4 regions of the Klebsiella sp. R445 genome follow, and region 2 is predicted to be linked to each of the others. Evidence: predicted binding sites of a transcription regulator. Region 2 holds the regulator's gene; each other region holds the start of a gene.
What was found. The regulator CRP, encoded in region 2, controls carbon source genes, mostly activating them, when cyclic AMP is high. The targets are predictions, from matches to a motif close to ATGTGANNNNNNTCACAT.

Region 1: a site for CRP is predicted at 1,503-1,520, ahead of azuC (stress response protein AzuC). Genes of this name have one in related genera too.
Region 3: a site for CRP is predicted at 1,534-1,551, ahead of hpt (hypoxanthine phosphoribosyltransferase). Genes of this name have one in related genera too.
Region 4: a site for CRP is predicted at 2,090-2,107, ahead of ACMYSN_RS22825 (mannitol dehydrogenase family protein). Genes of this name have one in related genera too.

Annotation. Positions count from the first base shown of each region.
Region 1 covers NZ_CP180446.1:5,113,845-5,116,978, reverse strand. The annotation lists gene ACMYSN_RS24090 (MFS transporter) at 1-993, shown strand, start outside; gene ACMYSN_RS24085 (DUF2766 family protein) at 1,037-1,288, opposite strand; gene azuC (stress response protein AzuC) at 1,368-1,451, opposite strand; gene ACMYSN_RS24075 (MFS transporter) at 1,655-3,079, shown strand; gene ACMYSN_RS24070 (RpiB/LacA/LacB family sugar-phosphate isomerase) at 3,131-3,134, opposite strand, start outside.
Region 2 covers NZ_CP180446.1:3,622,514-3,625,647, forward strand. The annotation lists gene ACMYSN_RS16850 (YccS/YhfK family putative transporter) at 1-1,308, opposite strand, end outside; gene crp (cAMP-activated global transcriptional regulator CRP) at 1,361-1,993, opposite strand; gene ACMYSN_RS16860 (OsmC family protein) at 2,299-2,703, shown strand; gene ACMYSN_RS16865 (phosphoribulokinase) at 2,772-3,134, opposite strand, start outside.
Region 3 covers NZ_CP180446.1:2,288,808-2,291,941, forward strand. The annotation lists gene ACMYSN_RS10690 (ABC transporter ATP-binding protein) at 1-9, opposite strand, end outside; gene can (carbonate dehydratase) at 116-778, shown strand; gene hpt (hypoxanthine phosphoribosyltransferase) at 871-1,407, opposite strand; gene ACMYSN_RS10705 (glucose/quinate/shikimate family membrane-bound PQQ-dependent dehydrogenase) at 1,611-3,134, shown strand, end outside.
Region 4 covers NZ_CP180446.1:4,833,490-4,836,623, forward strand. The annotation lists gene ACMYSN_RS22820 (CobW family GTP-binding protein) at 1-410, opposite strand, end outside; gene ACMYSN_RS22825 (mannitol dehydrogenase family protein) at 532-1,998, opposite strand; gene uxuA (mannonate dehydratase) at 2,205-3,134, shown strand, end outside.

The DNA of each region.
Region 1 (3,134 bases), 1.5 Mb from region 2:
TTCTTCCTTACCGGAGTGACCTATGGCCTGATTCTGATTATCGCCATCTCCTGCCTGTGGTTCTGCAGTTGGGAGCGTCCGCGTGAAGAAGACCATGCGGTTAACAAGAAAAAAAGCCTGCTGGCGACGCTGTCGACGCTGGCGAAAGATATGATTTCCACCTTTTATCTGCGTGTTTTCCGTAAACACCTCGGCATGTATCTCTGTGGTTTCGGCGCAGAATGGCTGTTTGCCTCGATCTTTACCTACTTCGTGATCTTTGTGCTGCAGCACGATCCGGCGATGGTTGCCGGGCTGAACAGCCTGAACTCCATTCTGCAACTGATCTCCACCGCGTTGTTTATCGGCCTGTGCGTGAAAAAGGGGTTCAGCAAGCCCTACATCCTGGCGCTGAGCATCGTTATTTTCTCCGTGTTGCTCTACACCTCGCTGTGGTTCTTCCACCTGCCGTCCCACCTGGCAACTATTTTGATGTTCGGGATCACCGTGCTGTTTGGCCTGGGTACCGGCGGCGTGTACTACATTCCGTGGACCGTCTACACCTTCCTCGCCGATGTCGATGAGATCTATACCGGCCGTCGCCGCGAAGGGGTTTATGCCGGTGCGATGACCTTCTCCGGTAAAATTTTGCGTTCGATTATCGTCTTCACCATGGGCGCTATTCTCAGCTACTACGGCTTCCAGTCAAAAGCGCATACGCAGCCTGAAAGCGCGGTGACCGCGATTGCTGTGGTCTTCTGTAGCGGCGTGATTCTGTTGGCACTGGCGGCGATTGTCTTCAGTAAGCAGATGAAGCTGGATCGCAAAGCGCACCTGATAGTGCTGCAGGAAGTGGCGCGAATTAAGGCTGGCGGCAAGATTAGCGATATCCCGTCCGATGTGCGCATCGTGGTGGAAGGCTTAGTCGGCCATCGTTATGAAGAGTGCTGGGGTAACAGTAAGCTGTTCAGGGATGACCAAGCGACCCAGATCAGTCCCGTTACTTCTCATTAATCAGTGTTAACGCCCCACCAGGATTCTGGCGGGGCGTCTGCTTTTAGTGCGCTTCGCCCTGCGGCGTAAATTTCAGTTCTATCAGGGCAATGGCTTTTTGCACCGCACGCAGCGTTACCGGGTCGGCGGAGGCTGGATGGCTGGCGAAATCGATGGCTTTCAGTTGCGTGGTCATCTTCTCGCGCACTTCAACAGGGGCGATAACATCAATGACGTCGAGGATCTGTTTGATAACTAACTGGCAGGCGACAACGTCAGAGACCAGTTCGTCTTGTTCAGTGAGGTGTTGAGACATTTATTACTCCTATTTCGAGGAGCGTAATAGTAACCTAAATTCCGAGAGATAAAAAAACCTGCCGCAGCAGGTTTTTTTATCAGAACATACCGGCAGGCGGTACGTCTTTGAAGGTTTTGCAATATTGTTCGAACATGCTCTTCAGGATTTTGCGCAACTTCATGGAGTGACTCCGTTATTTTGTTATGCAGGTGTTACTGTCGATGGGGCTATAATATGACTTGCATCACATAAATCAATAGAAATTTGCTACAAATCACATTTTTATTACAAGTATAATTTAAAAATTAAACAAAATGAGGAAGGTACGCGTAACGCGTCTGGGGCGTACTTCGCGGCTAACCTCACCTTGCTATGGCAGACACAATGAGTACAGATATCTCTTCACGGGAAGACCGCGCCTTCTCCGCTCCGGCGCTGTTGGTCGCCGGGGCCTTTTTCATGGAGTTTCTCGACGGTACGGTGATCGCCACCGCGTTACCGGATATGGCGAAGGATTTTGGCGTCGCGGCGGTTGACCTCAATATCGGTATCAGCGCCTACCTGATTACGCTGGCGGTATTGATCCCGGCCAGCGGCTGGATTGCCGATCGCTTTGGCGCCCGAAAAATCTTCACCCTCGCGCTGGCGATATTTACGCTGGCCTCGGTCTTTTGCGGCTTCTCCACCAACGTCGACAGCTTTGTTGCCATGCGCGTTCTTCAGGGCATGGGCGGCGCGCTGATGGTTCCGGTTGGCCGACTGGCAGTGCTGCGCACCACGCCCAAGGATCAGCTGATCAAAGCGATTGCCACCCTGACCTGGCCCGCGCTGGTCGCCCCGATCATCGGCCCGCCGCTGGGTGGCTTTATCACCAGCTATGCCAGCTGGCACTGGATATTCTTTATTAATGTCCCCCTCGGATTGATCGCCATCGCGCTGTCGCTACGCATTATCCCAAATATCCGGGAAGAGGAACGGCGTCCCTTCGACCTTCCCGGCTTCCTGGCGACCTCGGTAGCGATGGTCAGCCTGGTGAGCGCGATGGAGCTGCTCGGCGATACTCAGCCTCAGGGCTGGGCCACCCTCGCCCTGCTGGGATTGGGGGTCGCCTGCATGCTGTTTTCACTGCGCCATTTCCGCCGCGTGGCCTGGCCGATGGTGCGCCTGGACGCGCTACAGATCCCTACCTTCCGGGTTACGATGTATGGCGGGTCGCTGTTCCGTGCCTCAATCAGCGCCGTCCCCTTCCTGCTGCCGCTGCTGTTTCAGGTCGGTTTTGGCATGGATCCCTTCCACTCCGGGCTGCTGGTGCTGGCGGTGTTTGTCGGCAACTTCACGATTAAACCGGCCACTACACCGCTGATTCGCTGGCTGGGCTTTCGTCGTTTACTGTTGATCAACGGCGCGTTAAACGTGCTGTCGTTGCTGGCCTGCGCGTTCTTAACCCCAGAAACGCCGGTATGGTTGATTTGCCTGATTCTGTACCTCGGCGGCGTATTTCGTTCAATCCAGTTCACCGGCGTCAGTACGCTGGCTTTCGCCGATGTGCCGTCGCCACAGATGAGCTACGCCAACACCCTGTTCAGCACTGCTTCGCAGCTGGCCGTCGGTCTAGGGATCACCCTTGGTGCCATCGGGATACGCATAGGGGAAAAAGCCAGCGAGTGGTTGAACCTGACCAGCGTGCCGGGAGTGAGCTTCCGCCTCTCGTTCGTCTTTATTGCGCTGATTTGTCTGGTGGGAATGGTGGATAGCCTGCACCTGACCAAAGATGCCGGCAGCAGCGTGTCGAAGAAGCAGAAGAGATAAAACAGAAAAGGCCAGCAGCTGCTGGCCCTCTTTATACTCGAGTAAACGCGATTAG
Region 2 (3,134 bases):
GCCATCGGGAACGTGAAAGTGCAGCGTCAGCCCGGCAATGGCGAGGCCTGCGAGGGTGCCGGCCGCCCGATGGACGATGCGCACTCGCGTCGCGCCGTAGCCGTTTTGGGTGACGAAAAGCACCGTCATTAAGATCCAGTAAGGCTTGGGAAGGTGCAGGGCGCTGCCCATCAGGCTGGCGGCAGTGAGCATCACGCAGATACGCGCTGCATTGCGCAGCGCCGGCGATTTCCATGAGAGATAGTGCTTTAGCGCAGGCAACAGCGGCAGGCGGCGTTCTTTATCTGCCATCAGGTTGCGGGCATACAGCGGGCGCTGGGTACGCAGCACGCGGGCGATGCGGCTAAAGTGCCAGGCACAGAATTGCCCGACCGGGTTGTCGGGGTGCTGCCAGGCAATTTTCTCCAGCGCGCCAATCTGCTTATCCATATGAAAGCGTTGCGGATAGCGATGGTACAGAATGTCGTCGGCCAGCACCCGCAAACGGGCGGCAACGGTTTGCGCGTTCCAGCGGATCACCGCCTCCGCGTGGCTACGCTCCACCAGCTTCTGGACTTCCTCAGGCTGATGCAGGCTGACGGAGATATGTTCCTGTAGATCCAGCGCCACCTGAAACGCCCGCAGCAGGCGCTTGTGATCGTTGCGCTGGTTCGCCGCCAGCATATGCATCTGCTGATAGCACTGGGTGATCAGGTCCACCACCTTTTGCTGGCGAGTGAGCAGCGGCGGGAGCGATGTCGCCGGGTCGATATGCTGAGTCAGCAGGCTGTATTTCGCTTCGCAGTAGTTAGCCAGCTCCCTGTAGAGCAGGCTCAGGGATTCACGTAGCGGCTGTTCACGCCAGAGCCAGAACCAGAACCAGCTAAACAATCCGTACCACAAGGTGCCGAGCGCGTAGATCAACAGCGGCTCCCAGATGGGCATGTTCCCGGCAAGGCTCAGGGTAAAGATGGCCGCAATCAGCGAGGCCGGGAGGAGTCTGGCATGGAGCGAGCTAATCTCTGCCGTCACGCCAAGCAGCAGCGCCAGGCCGCTAAGGATCAGGGGCAGCGGGATCTCCTGTTGCAGCAGTAGCTGGACCACCAGGCTACAGCCAGCAAACAGCGAGCCACCCACGATCAGGCGTTTGAAAAAGCGTTTGTGCGGGGTGTCCAGACCGGCGACGTTACAGCAGGCAGGCACTAAGGAGAACAGCAGACCCTGTTGCAGATGACCGAGGAGAAGACCGACCGCGACAGGCAAACACAACACCAGCGTTTGCCGCAGTGCATAGTTGACTTCCGGGTGGTAAATCAGCCTGCGCCACATCAGGGGGAGACAAAAACGGCGTATTGCGGGGGCAACACGCCGTTTTAACGACTTAACGCGTACCGTAAACGACGATAGTTTTACCGTGTGCGGAGATCAGATTCTGATCTTCCAGCATCTTCAGAATACGGCCGACGGTTTCACGAGAACAACCGACGATCTGACCAATTTCCTGGCGGGTAATTTTAATTTGCATACCATCAGGGTGGGTCATGGCATCCGGCTGTTTAGCCAGATTCAGCAGCGTCTGAGCGATACGACCGGTGACGTCGAGGAAGGCAAGGTTACCCACTTTTTCGGAGGTGACCTGCAGACGACGAGCCATCTGCGACGACAAGCGCATCAGAATATCCGGGTTAACCTGGATCAACTGACGGAATTTTTTGTAAGAGATTTCGGCCACTTCACATGCGGTTTTTGCACGTACCCAGGCGCTACGCTCCTGGCCTTCTTCAAACAAGCCTAATTCACCGATGAAATCGCCCTGGTTGAGGTAAGAGAGGATCATCTCTTTACCTTCTTCATCCTTGATGAGCACAGCCACAGAGCCTTTGACGATGTAGTACAACGTTTCTGCTTTTTCACCCTGGTGGATCAGCGTGCTTTTCGATGGGTACTTATGAATATGGCAATGAGACAAGAACCATTCGAGGGTAGGGTCTGTTTGCGGTTTGCCAAGCACCATGCGCGGTTATCCTCTGTTATAAGCTATCTCCGGGTGCCGACACTACACGGCATCCGGGCATGCAATCGTATTGTTTCCCTATGCCTGGGAAATGGCTGGTGATTTTTCTTCAGCCTGTAATGTGAACTCCTCTGCATACATGCAATACATTAATGTAATACTGTAGCATCCCGACTGTTTTAGCATAGCTTTTGCCGCATGTCTCCTGGTGTCTTGCTTCAGCATGATGTAGGTCGCCTTCCGTTGCGAGAATTGTTATGTGCGCGTAATCTGTCAGGAAAATTGCAACCTCGGAGTTAAATTTTATGCAAGCTCGTGTGAAATGGGTTGAAGGGTTAACCTTCATCGGAGAGTCCGCATCAGGTCACCAGATTCTGATGGACGGCAACTCCGGAGATAAAGCGCCAAGCCCGATGGAAATGGTGTTGATGGCGGCGGGCGGATGCAGCGCGATTGATGTTGTGTCTATTTTGCAGAAAGGGCGTCACGACGTGACCAACTGTGAGGTGAAGCTGACTTCTGAACGCCGGGAAGAGGCGCCGCGCCTGTTTACCCATATCAACATGCATTTCATTGTGACTGGCAAAGAGCTGAAGGATGCGGCGGTATCGCGTGCGGTGGATCTGTCGGCAGAGAAATATTGCTCGGTGGCGCTGATGCTGCAAAAAGCAGTCAACATCACCCACACCTATGAAGTCATTGAAGGCTAACTGACGGCCGGATAGTGCCAGGTAGCAGAGAACAACCCCAGTCGTTATACGTCCGGGGTTTTTTATGGCTAGTCGATCTTTCTGCCTTCCATCAGGCGCTCTACCAGCGGCGTCATGATCAGCTCCATCGCCAGACCCATTTTGCCCCCCGGAACCACCAGCGTATTGATATGCGAGATAAACGATCCCTGCAGCATCGCGAGCAGCCACGGGAAATCGATATCCTGCAGATTACGGAAGTGGATCACCACAAAACTTTCATCCAGTGAAGGGATGCCTTTCGCCGCAAACGGGTTCGAGGTATCGACGGTGGGGACTCGCTGGAAGTTGATATGGGTACGGGAAAACTGCGGGGTGATGAAGTTGATGTAGTCCTCCATCGAACGCACCACGGAATCCATTACCGCTTCACGGGAATGGCCGCGCTCGCT
Region 3 (3,134 bases), 1.3 Mb from region 2:
AATGGTCATTAAATTTCTCTTCTCGCGTGATGACACGCGATGGGTTGTTTTAAAAAAAGTAAGGTTAACCTATATTAGCCCAACGCACTTACTTGGTTACAGGCTGTGAACGTCCATGAATGATATAGATACACTCATCAGCAATAATGCACTATGGTCAAAAATGCTGGTGGAAGAAGACCCTGGTTTTTTCGCAAAATTGTCACAAGCGCAGAAGCCACGCTTTCTGTGGATTGGATGTTCTGACAGTCGCGTTCCCGCTGAACGGTTAACCGGCCTCGAGCCTGGCGAACTGTTCGTCCATCGTAACGTCGCCAATCTGGTGATTCATACCGACCTGAACTGTCTGTCCGTGGTGCAGTATGCTGTCGACGTGCTGGAAGTCGAGCATATCATTATCTGCGGCCACTACGGCTGCGGTGGCGTACAGTCGGCGATTGATAACACCGAGTTAGGGCTGATCGATAACTGGCTGCTGCATATCCGCGATATCTGGTTCAAGCACAGTTCGCTGCTGGGTGAAATGCCGGAAGACCGTCGGCTGGATACATTATGTGAGCTGAACGTGATGGAGCAGGTCTATAACCTGGGGCATTCGACCATTATGCAGTCGGCATGGAAGCGCGGTCAGAAAGTGACAATCCACGGCTGGGCTTACGGTATTCACGACGGGCTGTTACGCGATCTTGATGTTACCGCCGTCAGCCGTGAAACCCTCGAGCAGCGTTATCGACATGGGATTTCCAACCTCAAAATCAAACACGTCAACCACAAGTAACCTGCCTGCTTTTAGCCCCCGGCGCCGATCGTCACGTCACGCCGGGAAACCCCGGCGATGCGTCATGCCAGCGACCGGGATCAGGTAAGCGATTATTCGTCCAGCAGCACCACTTTGCCGACATACGGCAGATGACGATAGCGCTGAGCATAGTCAATACCGTAGCCCACCACGAACTCATCCGGAATCGCAAAACCAACGAACTCAACCGGGACATTCACTTCACGGCGGCTTGGTTTATCCAGCAAGGTGCAAATCGCCAGTGATTTCGGCTCGCGCAGGCTGAGAATTTCGCGCACTTTCGAGAGCGTGTTACCGGAGTCGATGATGTCTTCGACAATCAGTACATCTTTACCACGAATGTCTTCATCCAGGTCTTTCAGGATTTTCACATCACGGGTGGTCGACATGCCGCTGCCGTAGCTGGAGGCGGTCATAAAATCGACTTCGTGCGGGACCTGAACTTCACGGCACAGGTCGGCCATAAACATAAATGAGCCGCGCAGCAGTCCCACCAGCACCATTTCACTGCCGCTGTCTTTATAGCATTCGTTGATTTGACGACCCAGTTCGGCAATACGCGCTTTGATCTCGGCTTCCGGGATCATCACTTCTACAGTATGTTTCATAAAACTAACCATTTGATTCTTAAGATAAATCATCAAAGCCGCTGCGAGCGCACCGACGTTGACCGGCAAGCTATGCAGTATACCAGTAAAAAGAAATATTCGATGCAGGGAATAATAAAGCCAATTTTGTGATTCCGATCACACTTGTTAAATCCTATAATTAATTGCACTTAAAAAATTAACAAACAACCGAGTCTCTTTCTATGGCAGAAACAAAATCTAAACAATCACGATTACTCGTGACACTGACGGCGCTCTTTGCTGCATTCTGTGGCCTGTATCTTCTCATTGGTGGAGTCTGGCTGGCAGCGATTGGCGGTTCCTGGTACTACCCCATCGCCGGCCTGGTGATGCTGGCCGTTACCGTGAAACTCCTGCGCGGTAAGCGTTCAGCACTTTGGCTGTATGCCGCACTGCTGCTCGCCACCATGCTCTGGGGCGTCTGGGAAGTCGGCTTTGACTTCTGGGCGCTGACACCTCGTAGCGATATTCTGGTGTTCTTCGGCATCTGGCTGATTCTGCCTTTTGTCTGGCGTCGTTTGCCGTTCCCGTCTGGCGGGGCGGTTGCCGGTCTGGTTGTCGCTCTGCTGATCAGCGGCGGTATCCTGACCTGGGCGGCGTTCAATGATCCGCAGGAAGTGAACGGTACTCTGAGTGCCGACGCCACCCCTGCCGCACCGATTTCCGCCGTGGCCGATAGCGACTGGCCGGCATACGGTCGTAATCAGGAAGGCCAGCGTTTCTCACCGCTGAAGCAGATCAACGCCGATAACGTGAAAAACCTGAAGGAAGCCTGGGTATTCCGCACCGGCGACCTGAAGCAGCCGAACGATCCGGGCGAAATCACCAACGAAGTGACGCCGATTAAAGTGGGCAACATGCTGTACCTGTGTACTGCTCACCAGCGTCTGTTCGCGCTTGATGCCGCCACCGGTAAAGAAAAATGGCACTTTGATCCGCAGCTGAATTCCGACCCGTCGTTCCAGCACGTGACCTGCCGTGGCGTTTCTTACCACGAAGCAAAAGCAGACAGCGCGCCGGCTGACGTCGTCGCCAACTGCCCGCGCCGTATCATTCTGCCGGTCAACGATGGTCGTCTGTTCGCCATTAACGCCGACAACGGTCAGCTGTGCGAATCCTTTGCCAACAAAGGGGTCCTCAACCTGCAGACCAATATGCCGGTGACCACACCGGGGATGTACGAACCAACATCTCCGCCGATCGTGACCGACACCACCATTATCATTGCCGGTGCGGTGACCGATAACTTCTCAACCCGCGAGCCGTCAGGCGTCATTCGTGGCTTCGATGTCAACACCGGTAAGCTGATGTGGGTGTTCGATCCGGGTGCGAAAGATCCGAACGCTATTCCGGATGATGAACATCACTTTACGCTGAACTCGCCGAACTCGTGGGCCCCGGCGGCCTATGATGCGAAGCTGGATCTGGTGTACCTGCCGATGGGCGTCACCACTCCGGATATCTGGGGCGGCAACCGTACGCCGGAACAGGAACGCTACGCCAGCTCTATCGTGGCGCTGAATGCGACAACCGGTAAACTGGCCTGGAGCTATCAGACCGTTCACCACGACCTGTGGGACATGGATATGCCGTCCCAGCCGACGCTGGCGGATATCGACGTTAACGGCAAAACCGTTCCGGTGATCTACGCGCCAGCGAAGACCGGTAATATTTTCGTCCTCGACCGTCGTAATGGCGAGCTGGTC
Region 4 (3,134 bases), 1.2 Mb from region 2:
TCATTCGCCAGCACTTTGCTATCGAGCAGCTGACGGGGATCGAGGACGCACAGCGTTGCCCGAAGATCGATCCATGGTTCGTAGACGGCGGCGGTGAGGATATCGAGAATTTGTTTAGGGTGGCCAAGCCCGGTGGGCTCAATCAGCAGACGATCCGGTTTTCCCTGGCGTAGCAGGGTGTTCAGCCCAACCTGCATCGGCAGGCCGTTGACGCAGCACATGCAGCCGCCGGGGATCTCTTTGAGTAGCGCACCGCTTTCGGCCAGCAAGGCCCCGTCGATACCCACTTCGCCAAACTCATTAACCAGCACGGCCCATTTTTCATCTGCAGGCTTATGGGCCAGCAGATGAAGAATCGAGGTCGTCTTACCGCTGCCGAGAAACCCCGTGATCAAGTTTGTTTTGGTCACATTTTCTCCAGGACGCAAATGTAATGTTGTAACAGTTACGACTATCCTGACGAAAAAATGACGAAAAGAGAAGAGGAAGGGCGGGCAGAAAAAAATTCTGCCCGCTAAACAGCAGAAATTGTTAAATCTGCACTAGCGTAGCGATGGCCTGGCGAGCGCCAGAAACCGACAGCTGGTGCCAGGCGGCGCTAATGTCAGCGACAAACTGCGCATTGCGCGGCAGATCGCGGCCAAAGATCTCTTCCAGCGAGAGCAGGGCGTTAACACGCTCCTCCTCGCAACTGCCGGCGACCAGGGCCTGAATCTTCTCCGCCAGCGGGTCACGAACATCAATAGCCTGACCGGCATCGTCCACGCCGCTGACGTAGCGCATCCAGCCGGCGACACCAAGCGCCAGTAACGGCCACTGACTGCCGCGCTCAAGATGCACGCGAATGCCGTCCAGCATGCGCTGTGGCAGCTTCTGGCTGCCGTCCATCGCAATTTGCCAGGTGCGATGTTTCAGCGCCGGGTTGGCAAAGCGGGCGATCAGGCTGTCGGCATAGGCCGTCAGGTCAACGTTTTCGATGGTCAGCGTCGGCGCCTGTTCATCAAGCATTAAGCGGCGAGCGGCGGTGCGCAGGACTTCATCCTGCATACAGTCGCTGATATGCGCGTGGCCTGCCAGGTAGCCAAGATACGCAAGGAACGAATGGCTACCATTGAGCATCCGTAGCTTCATCTGTTCCCACGGCAGAACATTGTCGGTCATCTGCACGCCGGCGGTTTCCCACGCCGGGCGACCGGCAACGAAGTTGTCTTCGACGACCCACTGAATAAACGGCTCACAGCTGATGGCGCAAGGATCTTCTACCCCCAGCGCGGCGCGGATTTCAGCCAGCGACTCGTCGGTGGCGGCAGGCACGATACGGTCCACCATGGTACCGGGGAAGCTGACGTGTTCAGCAATCCACTGCGCCAGTTCCGCGCTGCGCTTTTGCGCCATGCCGAGGACGGCATTTTTAACGACGTGGCCGTTATCAGGAATATTATCGCAGGAGAGCACTGTAAACGGCGCCAGGCCTCGTTCACGACGGCGCGACAGCGCTTCGACCAGAATGCCCGGGACCGACTGCGGCAGCGTCGGGTTTTCCAGATCGTGAATAATCCGCGGCTGTGTCAAATCCAGTGAACCCGTCGCGGGGTCAATGCAGTAGCCTTTCTCGGTGATGGTCAGCGAAACGATAGCCACCTGCGGCTCGCAGAATTTCTCAATAATGGCGGGCAGCGAGTCCAGTTTGGCGTTCAGGCATTCGTGAACCGCGCCCACGACAATCGGCTGATTGCCTGCGGCCCCTTTTTCCAGCACGGTGAACAGGTGGTCCTGCTGGCGAAGCTGGCTCATTAGCTTATCGCCACTGAACAGACTAATTTCACAGATCCCCCAGTCTCCGCCACCGGCGTTGAGTACCCGATCCGTTAGCAGGGCCTGGTGCGCGCGGTGAAAGGCGCCAAAACCAAAGTGCACAATACGCGAACGCAGCTGGCTGCGATCATACTGAGGAAGTTGCACGTTTTCTGGCAGCGTAGCTGTCGCAATAGTCGTCATTCTTTATACACCTGATTAACCAATGATTAACAAGGTCAGTGTAAAGTTATATGACAACAAATTAAATTGGTAAGCCGTATTTATCCGCTTAGTGTGAGCTGGATCAATCAATCCAGCGGGATTCATTGATCCTTTACAATAAGCATGTATGGTAGTCGTCATTGACGTTGAGATTATTGGTATAACAACTTTGAGAGGGCATAGCGATGGAGCAAACCTGGCGTTGGTATGGACCGAACGATCCGGTATCGCTTGATGATGTACGACAGGCGGGCGCAACTGGAGTTGTCACCGCACTGCACCATATTCCTAACGGTCAGGTCTGGCCGGTTGAAGAAATTCAACAGCGGAAGGCGCTGTTGGCGGAAAAAGGGCTGACCTGGTCAGTCGTTGAAAGCATTCCGGTACACGAAGAGATTAAGACCCATAGCGGGCAGTGTGCGACCTGGATTGCCAACTACCAGCAGAGCATTCGCAACCTCGCGGCCTGCGGGATTGATACCGTATGCTACAACTTCATGCCGATTCTCGACTGGACGCGTACCGATCTGGAATACCAGTTGCCGGACGGCTCGAAAGCGCTGCGTTTTGACCAAATCGCCTTTGCGGCATTTGAGCTGCATATCCTTAAGCGTCCCGGAGCCGAAGCAGATTACAGCGAAGAAGAGCAGCGCCAGGCGCAGGCCCGATTTGCGGCGATGAGCGCGGCGGAAATCGACAAGCTGACCCGTAACATCATTGCCGGTTTACCGGGCGCTGAAGAGGGCTATACCCTCGACCAGTTCCGCGCGCGTCTGGCGGAATACGATCATATTAATAAAGCGCAGCTGCGCGATAACATGGCCGTGTTCCTGCGGGCCATCGTGCCGGTGTGTGAAGAAGTGGGCGTACGGCTGGCCGTTCACCCGGACGATCCGCCGCGTCCGATCCTCGGCCTGCCGCGTATCGTCTCGACCATCGAAGATATGCAGTGGCTGAAAGAGACCGTGGACAGCATCAACAACGGCTTTACGATGTGTACCGGTTCTTACGGCGTGCGTGCCGATAACGATTTGGTGAAAATGGTCGAAACCTTCGGCGACCGTATCCACTTTACGCATCTGCGTTCAACCTGCCGCGAAGAGAACCCAAAAACC